Regions from separate parts of the Nocardia sp. KT25-26 genome, predicted to be linked through region 1. Evidence: riboswitches for the same ligand, from Rfam matches in the RefSeq annotation. Region 1 holds a riboswitch; the other holds the start of a gene.

The links. A riboswitch is a leader RNA that binds a small molecule or an ion and turns the genes downstream of it on or off. The one in region 1 is predicted to bind S-adenosylmethionine.
Region 2: it holds a riboswitch for S-adenosylmethionine, as region 1 does, so the genes downstream of both, AC1HFH_RS22780 (bifunctional o-acetylhomoserine/o-acetylserine sulfhydrylase) here and AC1HFH_RS05140 (hypothetical protein) in region 1, are expected to answer to the same signal.

What each region holds. Positions count from the first base shown of each region.
Region 1 is NZ_CM152813.1:1,147,457-1,151,981, forward strand. Features, by position in the region: gene AC1HFH_RS05130 (DUF5996 family protein) at 1-564, opposite strand, end outside; gene AC1HFH_RS05135 (YnfA family protein) at 899-1,234, shown strand; gene AC1HFH_RS05140 (hypothetical protein) at 1,813-2,244, opposite strand; SAM riboswitch class IV at 2,283-2,402, opposite strand; gene AC1HFH_RS05145 (MarR family winged helix-turn-helix transcriptional regulator) at 2,507-2,980, shown strand; gene AC1HFH_RS05150 (DUF5313 family protein) at 2,977-3,351, shown strand; gene AC1HFH_RS05155 (nitroreductase family protein) at 3,327-3,827, opposite strand; gene AC1HFH_RS05160 (alkaline phosphatase D family protein) at 4,164-4,525, shown strand, end outside.
Region 2 is NZ_CM152813.1:5,011,246-5,015,770, reverse strand. Features, by position in the region: gene metX (homoserine O-acetyltransferase MetX) at 1-351, opposite strand, end outside; gene AC1HFH_RS22780 (bifunctional o-acetylhomoserine/o-acetylserine sulfhydrylase) at 348-1,673, opposite strand; SAM riboswitch class IV at 1,688-1,797, opposite strand; gene AC1HFH_RS22775 (NADP-dependent isocitrate dehydrogenase) at 2,214-3,431, shown strand; gene AC1HFH_RS22770 (MFS transporter) at 3,689-4,525, shown strand, end outside.

The DNA.
Region 1 (4,525 bases):
TCGGGTGCAGGCCAGGTCCATGGCACCCCAGAAGAAGTGCACCGGGCTGCACTTGCCGATGAAACGGCTGCGGAAGCGGCTCAGCGCCTGCTCGGCGGCGACCAGCTGACGCCAGAAGGTGTACGCCTGCTCACCGCGGTACTCGGCGTGTTCGGTGTCCTGCGCGAACGGTACGGCATGCTCGACCTCGACCGGCCGGGGGAAGATCCGGACATCGATGTCCAGGGCGTGCAGGGCATTCATGACCTCGTCGTAGAACGTCGCCACCGTCTTCGGCGCCAACGCGACATGCTGCTGCTTCCCGGTGCTCACCCGGATGTTCAGCTGCTGATCGAGGAAGTCGAATTCGATATCGAACACCTCACCGCGGTACGGCATGGCCGAGGTGGTCAGCCCACGAGCCGAGACGTACAGCGGAACCTGCCACCAGTGATTGATCATCGGCGCCTGCGCCAAGCGGATCTTGCCGACGATCTGCGTCCACATGTGCAGCGTGTCCCGGGTGCCGGTCCAGTCGTCCACGCGCAGCGCCGGCCAGCGCTCGCCGTGCGGTACCGCTTGCATGTGTTTCTCCCTTCGGCCGGATCGGCCGGAAACGCGACGGGATGATCGATTCGGTTCGGCTCGTCCGGCGTGCAGCGGAGCGTCGATATTCGGGCCGGGCGGCCGATGGGGTCCCGTCGGTCGTCTCGCGGTCGATGCAGTGGTGAAACCGGTTTGTGGGACCTGTCGGGCGCGGTCCGTTACCTGTCGACGGATGCCGTGGCGGGCGAATACGGCACCGGTGATGCTGCGCTCCAGGGTAGCCGGATCGCAGCCGGTAGGGCCATCGGTGATCGAACCGTTGGTGCGCGGAGCTCGTTGCCGTCGGCCGGTGGATGGTGCCTAGGATCCCGGCGTGACCGTCCTGCGCTCGATTCTGTTGTTCGCCCTGGCCGCGCTCGCCGAGATCGGTGGTGCCTGGCTGGTCTGGCAAGGGGTCCGGGAGAGTCGCGGCTGGGTCTGGATCGGTGCCGGGGTGATCGCGCTCGGTCTCTACGGTTTCGTCGCGACCCTGCAGCCGGATGCCCACTTCGGCCGGATCCTGGCCGCATACGGTGGCGTGTTCGTTGCCGGATCTCTGCTGTGGGGCATGGCGGCTGACGGCTTCCGCCCGGACCGGTGGGACGTGTCGGGGGCACTCATCTGCCTGATCGGCGTAGCGGTCATCATGTACGCCCCGCGTCCGGCCTGAGTTGCGGTGCTGCGCCCGGTGGCGGCACTTTCCGGTGGATGCCGAGAACCCGGGCCACCAGGGCATCGGACATCCTGTCGGGCAGGTGCGCAATCATCGGCAGCGCCCGCGCACCGCGTCCCGCGGGATAGACCGTCCGCGGTCGCCGGGTGGTGATCGCCTGCACCAGTACAGCGGCGATCGAATCCGGCTCTGCGAGAGGCATACTGCCGGTGGCGCGCCGCACGGCGGTGATCATCGGGTCGTAGAGCCGGACCACCTCGGGGTCGGCCGCCGGCGGGCCGAGTCGGCGGCTGCGGCGGCCCGGTCGAAGATCGCGGTGTCGGCGCCGGTGGGCTCGACGATCACCACCCGGATGCCCCACCCGGCCAGCTCACCGCGCAGGGCGACGCTGAGGGACTCGAGCGCGGCCTTGCAGCCGAGATCGGCCCGTTGTAGGGCATGGCCCGCCGGGCGGTGGGTGCCGCGACATTCACTACCCGGCTCTCCCGCGGGTTGCCTGCAAGGCGCAGGAACCGTCCCTGTCGGCCCGGCTCGCCGAGCTGATCGAGCAGGGCGGTCCGGCGCCGACAGGGGTGTCACGCCAGCCCGGCCGCCCGGAAGTCCAGGGGTGATGCGATACCGGTGGCGGCATCGACGACGCCACCGGTGCAGGTGCCCGACCATGCCTGTGGTCGGTCGGGGGCCGGGACCGGGCCGATACCGTCGGTGACGACGACGTTGAACCAGCCGTCCGGGGTGCCGAGGACATGCAGGTCCTCGTGCAGGCGGACGCGGGTGCCCGGGCGCAGGGTCGCGGCCAGGGCCGGGTCGTGGTGGCGGACGTGTGGGGTTCCGGATTCGTGGCGATAGCTCAGGGTGATGCGCCCGGCGTGCGTTGCGGTGACGGTCGCATCGCGCCAGCCCCACGGTGTGCCGCCGACCTGCGCGGCGTGGCCGGGGTGGACTCGGTGGCCCGGCCGGTGGGACGTGCAGGGCGTGCCCGCGCAGGTTTCGAAGATCTCGGTCATGGTGCACCTCGCACTCATGGCGAAGCTCGCGATCGAGCTTGCCCGGCTTGACCACAGCCGGTCGGCTGCAGCCCGGGTCTTCTCTGGTGGGCACCGTGTCGGGCGACGCGGTTGCCGTCCACCCCGGACCAGAGGCTTGGCGGGTGGAACTCTTGACCTCGCGATCCAGGATAGCCGACGGCTGCGGCCCGAAACCGATAAGTGCGATAATAGTTAGTGCACGAACTGTTATGGTGGCAAGTATTCGGCGAGAGGAGTGGCGATGGCTGCCGATGAGGACGATCCGCTGCGGCTGGACCGGCAGGTGTGTTTCGCGCTGGCGCTGGCGAACCGGTCGGTGCTGAGCGTGTACCGGCCGCTGCTGGAACCGATGGGCCTCACCCACCCGCAGTATCTGGTGATGCTGGCGCTGTGGGGTGAGGCCCCGCTGTCGGTCAAGGAGATCGGCGAACTGGTGCAACTCGATTCGCCGACGCTGTCCCCGTTGCTGAAGCGGCTGGAAGCGATCGGGTACCTCACGCGCCACCGCGACCCGGACAACGAACGCAGCCTCGTCGTGGACTTGACCCCGGCGGGGCGGGCACTGCGCGCGGACGCCGAGCGGATTCCGCCGGCCGTGGTGGAGCGACTCGGTGTCGGATTGTCCGACCTCGAGGAACTTCATGCGGTTCTGACCCGGATAAATGCGGCCGCGCGGCGTGCCGGGCTGCCGCATCCGGAAGGAGCCGGCGCATGACCGGGCATCGTCCCGGCCCGATCCGCTGGATCGGCTATGCCTTCGGCCGCCGGCTACCCGATTCCATGCGGGACTGGGTGCGCAACGATCTGACCGGAAAGTACGCGGTGCCCCGGCATCTGGCCCGCGGTATGGTCCCGCTGCTGCCGATCTTCGTCGTCTTCCTGCTGTTCCCCGGCCCATTGTGGCTGCGCGGTGCGATGATCCTGCTGGCCGTCCTGCTCGCGGCGTTCTACATCGTCGCCTACATGCCGATGAACCGGGCCCACCGGCTGGCGAAACACGGCCTCCCGCCCGATCTGCAGAACCCGGCCCGGCAGGCCCGCCGCGCCGCCGAGCGGGCCGCCTACGAAGCGCGGTACGCGAGGTAGGGCGGCGGCGCCTGCTGCCACGGCGCGGAGCGCAGGTCTGCGATGCTCCGCCGGTCCCGCTGCGCGGGCGCAGACTCGGCCGCCGCACCCACGGCGATCATCGACATCACGGTCCATCCTGGGTCCGGGCGCAGCGCTGTGGTGAGTGCCTCGGCGTCGAAAGCCCGGAACTGGTGGCAGGCCAGTCCGAGCGCCTGTGCCTGCACGGTCAGGTGGGCAACCGCCTGCCCCAGGTCGTACTCGGCGAATTCCGAATAGGCCATGGCCGGATCGTCCACGTAGTGCCGGGTCATCGTGACGATCAGCGCTCCGGCGTCGGGGGCCCACCGAGCCGAGCTGGGCGCCAGGTGCTGTTGCAACAGTTCGTGCCCGGGGTCGCCGCGCCGGGCGGGGAAGAAGGCCCACGGCTGCGAGTTGCCGGCCGACGGTGCCCACCGGGCGGCCTCCAACAGCAGCTCGAGGGTGTCGCCGGTCATTCGATGTTCGCGGTCGAATCGATGGGGGCTGAAGCGCTGGGCCAGGAGCGGGTGGAGTCTCGCTCCCGGCGACTGTTCCGATGTCACGGTCCGTTCCAACCGGTCCGGTGCCGTGTATATGCCCGGTCGAGCGCCGGTAGTCGAGGTTTGTCGGCGTTCGCGATCCACCGTTGCTCGATACCGTGGATCGGCGCCGAGATGATGTAGTCGCTCCCGGCCGCGCCGGACCACCAACACCAAGCCGCCTGCCCGAGGCGGTCGAGATGCTGGGTGGCCGACTGCTGGGTCAACCGTTCGAATCCGCGATCCGGTGGTAGGGCGATGTTCATCGGTGCGATGCCGCGCCGACGCGGGCAGGTCTCCTCGGCTCGCGACCATGTCCGGGTGGCCCTGTCGCGGCGGCAGTTGATCCGGTCGGGCGCCGCCGGTGCGCTGGCGGCGCTGGCCGGTACGGGTGCCGCCGGGAGTGCCAGGTTTCCGGCACCGCGGCGCTGGGGTGATCCGTTCTCGCTCGGCATCGCATCGGGCGACCCCACGCCCGACGGTGTGGTGCTGTGGACCAGGCTGGCGCCGGACCCGTTGGCACCCGACGGTTTCGGCGGGATGGGGATGCGGCCGGTGACGGTCGACTACGAGGTGGCCCACGATGCCGCGTTCACCCGGCCGGTGGCGCGCGGGTCCGCCGTCGCCACCCGGGA
Region 2 (4,525 bases), 1.8 Mb from region 1:
GCCCGGTCCGGTACTGCCGCGGCAGCCGCCGAGCACGTTGGTGGCGATCACGCACCATTCGTCGGTGTCGATCGGGGCGCCCGGCCCGACCATGCCTTCCCACCAGCCCGGCGCGGTACCGGGGCCGCCGATGACGTGGGAATCGCCGGTCAGAGCGTGTTCGATCAGCACCACATTGTCGAGCGCGGCCGACGGTTCACCCCAGCGCTGCACGGCCAGCTCCACATCGGGGACCACCGCGCCGTTCTCCAGCGCGATATCCCCGACCGCGACTGTGCCGAGCTGCCCGTCGCCCGGCGGCAGCAGCGCGACGCCGGACGGGCAGCTCGGCGATTCGGTACTCACAGTCACGTCGCAACCGCCGTGTCGTCGGCAGCCGATCCGGCCGCCGCGAACCCGGCCTCGAGATCGGCGCGGATGTCGTCGATGCCCTCGATGCCCACGGCGAGCCGGACCAGGCCGGGAGTGACGCCGGCGGCCAGCTGTTCCTCCGGCGTCAGCTGCGCATGCGTCGTGGACGCCGGATGGATCACGAGGGAACGCACGTCACCGATGTTAGCGACATGGCTGTGCAGGGTTAATGCGTCGACGAACTTCTTACCGGCCTCCAGGCCGCCGCGCAGCTCGAACGAGACGACCGCGCCGGCACCCTTCGGGGCCAGCTGCCGGGCACGTTCGTACCAGGGTGAACCGGGCAGTCCCGCGTAGTGGACGGCGCTGACAGCAGGCTGTTCGGTGAGGAACCTCGCAACGTCCTCGGCGTTGGCGACATGCCGTTCCATCCGCAGGCTCAGCGTCTCCAGGCCCTGCGCGATCAGGAAGGCGTTGAACGGGGCCACCGCGGCGCCCAGATCGCGCAGCAGCTGCACCCGGGCCTTCAGCGCGAACGCCGGGGCACCGAGGTCGGCGTACACCACGCCGTGGTAGCTGGGGTCGGGCTCGGTGAAGCCGGGGAACCGCGGGGCGCCGTCGGCGTCGCGTCCGGTCCAGTCGAAGGTGCCGCCGTCGACGAGCACACCGGCCACCGCCGTACCGTGCCCACCCAGGTATTTGGTCGCCGAGTGCACCACGATGTCGGCGCCGTGCGCCAGCGGCCGGACCAGGTACGGGGTCGGCACGGTGTTGTCCACGATCAGCGGGACCCCGGCGGTGTGCGCGACCTCGGCGATGCCCGGGATGTCCAGGACCGCGCTGCTCGGGTTGGCGATCGTCTCGCCGTAGAACGCCTTGGTGTTCGGCCGGACGGCGGCCCGCCACTGGTCCAGGTCGTCCGGGTCCTCGACGAAGGTGACCTCGATGCCGAGCCGCGGCAGCGTGTAGCGGAACAGGTTGAAGGTGCCGCCGTACAGATGCGGGCTGGCCACGATGTGATCCCCGGCGCCGGCCAGGTTGAGGATCGCGAAGGTCTCCGCGGACTGCCCGGAGGCCAGCAGCAGGGCGGCGACCCCGCCCTCGAGCGCGGCGATGCGCTGCTCCACCACGTCCTGGGTGGGGTTCATGATCCGGGTGTAGATATTGCCCGGTTCGGCGAGCCCGAACAGCGCGGCGGCATGGTCGGTGTCGCGGAAGGCGTAGGAAGTGGTCTGGTAGATCGGTAGGGCGCGGGCGCCGGTACCGTCCTCGGGTGCCTGCCCGGCATGGATCTGCTTGGTTTCGAAGGACCAGTCGGTCATCGGATACCTCCTGAACTGCGCGCTTGCTCTCGACTCTCGAGAGCCCGGTCATCACCCGGAGCACCCCACCGCACAGGAGGGTTGCCGGCCAGCGAGCCGGGGCTTGGCGCTGGCACTCATGACCTGATTCGACATGTTAACTGTCGATGGCGTCCGTGCGGAAATTTCGGTCCGATTCCCGGGTGGGCCGCCGCGGCCCGGTACCGGGCGGGGAGCGTGGTGGTGTGCGTGTCGCCGGTTATGCGCGGTGGGTATCGGTTGCCGATGTTCGCCGTCGGTGCCGGTCGGTAAGCTGGGGCCTCGGAAGTGTTTCCTGTCACGTCGGCAGCACCGGCTGTTCGTCTCCCGGCCAGGGTCCGCACAGTGGGCCCTCCCCGAGCGGTGAGGATGCCGACAGCAGTACGCTTGTCTTGTTTGCACCACACGTCTCGCAAACAACGCGGGGCATATACGTTGTCTGTTGAACAGCTGGGGTCCGCTCACAAGCGTGTTCACCTGGCCGTGCAATGAGGGCACCATCCTAGGAGGACACGAAGATCCATGTCCAAGATCAAGGTTGAAGGCACCGTCGTCGAACTCGACGGTGATGAGATGACCCGGATCATCTGGCAGTTCATCAAGGACAAGCTGATCCACCCGTACCTCGACCTGAACCTCGAGTACTACGACCTCGGGATCGAGTACCGGGACAAGACAGACGACCAGGTCACCGTCGACGCGGCGAATGCGATCAAGAAGCATGGCGTCGGTGTGAAATGTGCCACCATCACCCCCGACGAGGCCCGCGTCAAGGAGTTCGGCCTCAAGAAGATGTGGCGGTCGCCCAACGGCACCATCCGTAACATTCTCGGCGGCACCATCTTCCGCGCCCCGATCATCATCTCCAACGTGCCCCGGCTGGTACCGGGCTGGACCAAGCCGATCATCATCGGCCGGCACGCCTTCGGCGACCAGTACCGGGCCACCGACTTCAAGGTCTTCCAGGGCGGCACCGTCACCCTCACCTTCACCCCGGAGGACGGCAGCGAGCCGATCGTCCACGAGGTCGTGAAGATGCCCGAGGACGGCGGCGTCGTGATGGGCATGTACAACTTCAAGAAGTCCATCGAGGACTTCGCGCGGGCCTCGTTCAACTACGGCCTGCAGCAGAACTACCCCGTGTACATGTCGACGAAGAACACCATCTTGAAGGCCTACGATGGCATGTTCAAGGACACCTTCCAGGAGGTGTTCGACGCCGAGTTCAAGGCCGAGTTCGACGCGGCCGGGCTGACCTACGAGCACCGCCTCATCGACGATATGGTCGCCTCCTCCATGAAGTGGGAGGGCGGTTACGTGTGGGCCTGCAAGAACTACGACGGCGACGTGCAGTCCGATACCGTCGCCCAGGGCTTCGGTTCGCTCGGCCTGATGACCTCGGTGCTGCTCACTCCGGACGGCCGGACCTGTGAGGCCGAGGCCGCGCACGGCACGGTCACCCGGCACTACCGGCAGCATCAGCAGGGCAAGCCGACCTCGACCAACCCGATCGCCTCGATCTTCGCCTGGACCCGTGGTCTCGAGCATCGCGGCAAGCTGGACAACACCCCCGAGGTGATCAACTTCGCGCAGACCCTCGAGGATGTGGTGATCAAGACCGTCGAGGGCGGCCAGATGACCAAGGACCTCGCGCTGCTCGTCGGCGGCGACCAGGGCTACCTGACCACCGAAGAGTTCCTCGGTGCGCTGGATGTGAACCTGGCCCGCGCGCTGCGATAACGAGCCGGTTCCGCCGCCACATCTGCGGCCCGTTTCCGGTTGTACGGTCGTCGCAACGCCCTCGATCGAGGGTGCTGCGACGACCGTTGTCGTTTCGGGATGCGGGCCCGGGGCCGGGTGGCCGGGTGGCGGAACTCACGTGCTGTCGAGGAGCGAACCGCAGCATGGCCTTGTTGAACTGAGACGTGACTTCCGCGCCTCCGGTGAACACCGACCGTACCGACGCCGTGCCACGGACCGGCTGGCATGTGCCGGCCATGCTGGCGCTGGCGCTAGGTGGGTTCGGGATCGGTACCACCGAGTTCGTCACCATGGGGTTGCTGCCGGATATCGCGGCCGCGTTCCGGGTGTCCGAGCCGACGGCCGGGCATGCGGTGTCGGCCTACGCGCTCGGTGTGGTGGTCGGCGCCCCGGTGATCGCGGCGCTCTGTGCCCGGATGGCCCGCAAGAAGCTGCTGGTGCTGCTGATGGTGGCCTTCACCGTCGGCAACACCGCCACGGTGCTGGCCCCGACCTTCGGTTTGCTGGTGGCGGCGCGGTTCGTCTCCGGTCTGCCGCACGGTGCCTATTTCGGTGTCGCCTCGCTGGCTGCGGCCTCGCTGGCTCCGGCCGGGCAGCGCGCCAAGGCGGTTGCTGCGGTTATGCTGGGATTGAGCGCCGCCAACGTCGTCGGCGTTCCCTCAGCCACCTGGCTCGGTCAGACACTCGGCTGGCGGGACGCCTTCGTGGTGGTCGCCCTGATCGGCCTCGCGACGATCGCCGCGTTGCTGCGATTCGTCCCGGAACTGTCCGGATTCCGCCCCACCGACCCGCGCACCGAACTCGGCGCCCTGCGCCGGCCGCAGGTGCTGCTCACCCTCGCCGTTGCGGCGGTCGGTTTCGGCGGCATGTTCGCCGTCTACACCTACATCGCCACCACCCTCACCGATGTCGCCGGGATGTCCGCCGGCGCCGTGCCCCTGGTGCTGATGCTGTTCGGGCTGGGCATGGTGGCCGGAAATATCGTCGGCGGAGTGCTCGCCGACCGCGGAGTGGACCGGTCGATCTTCGGCGGCCTGATCGTGATGGTGGTGGTGCTGGCCGGCTTCACCCTC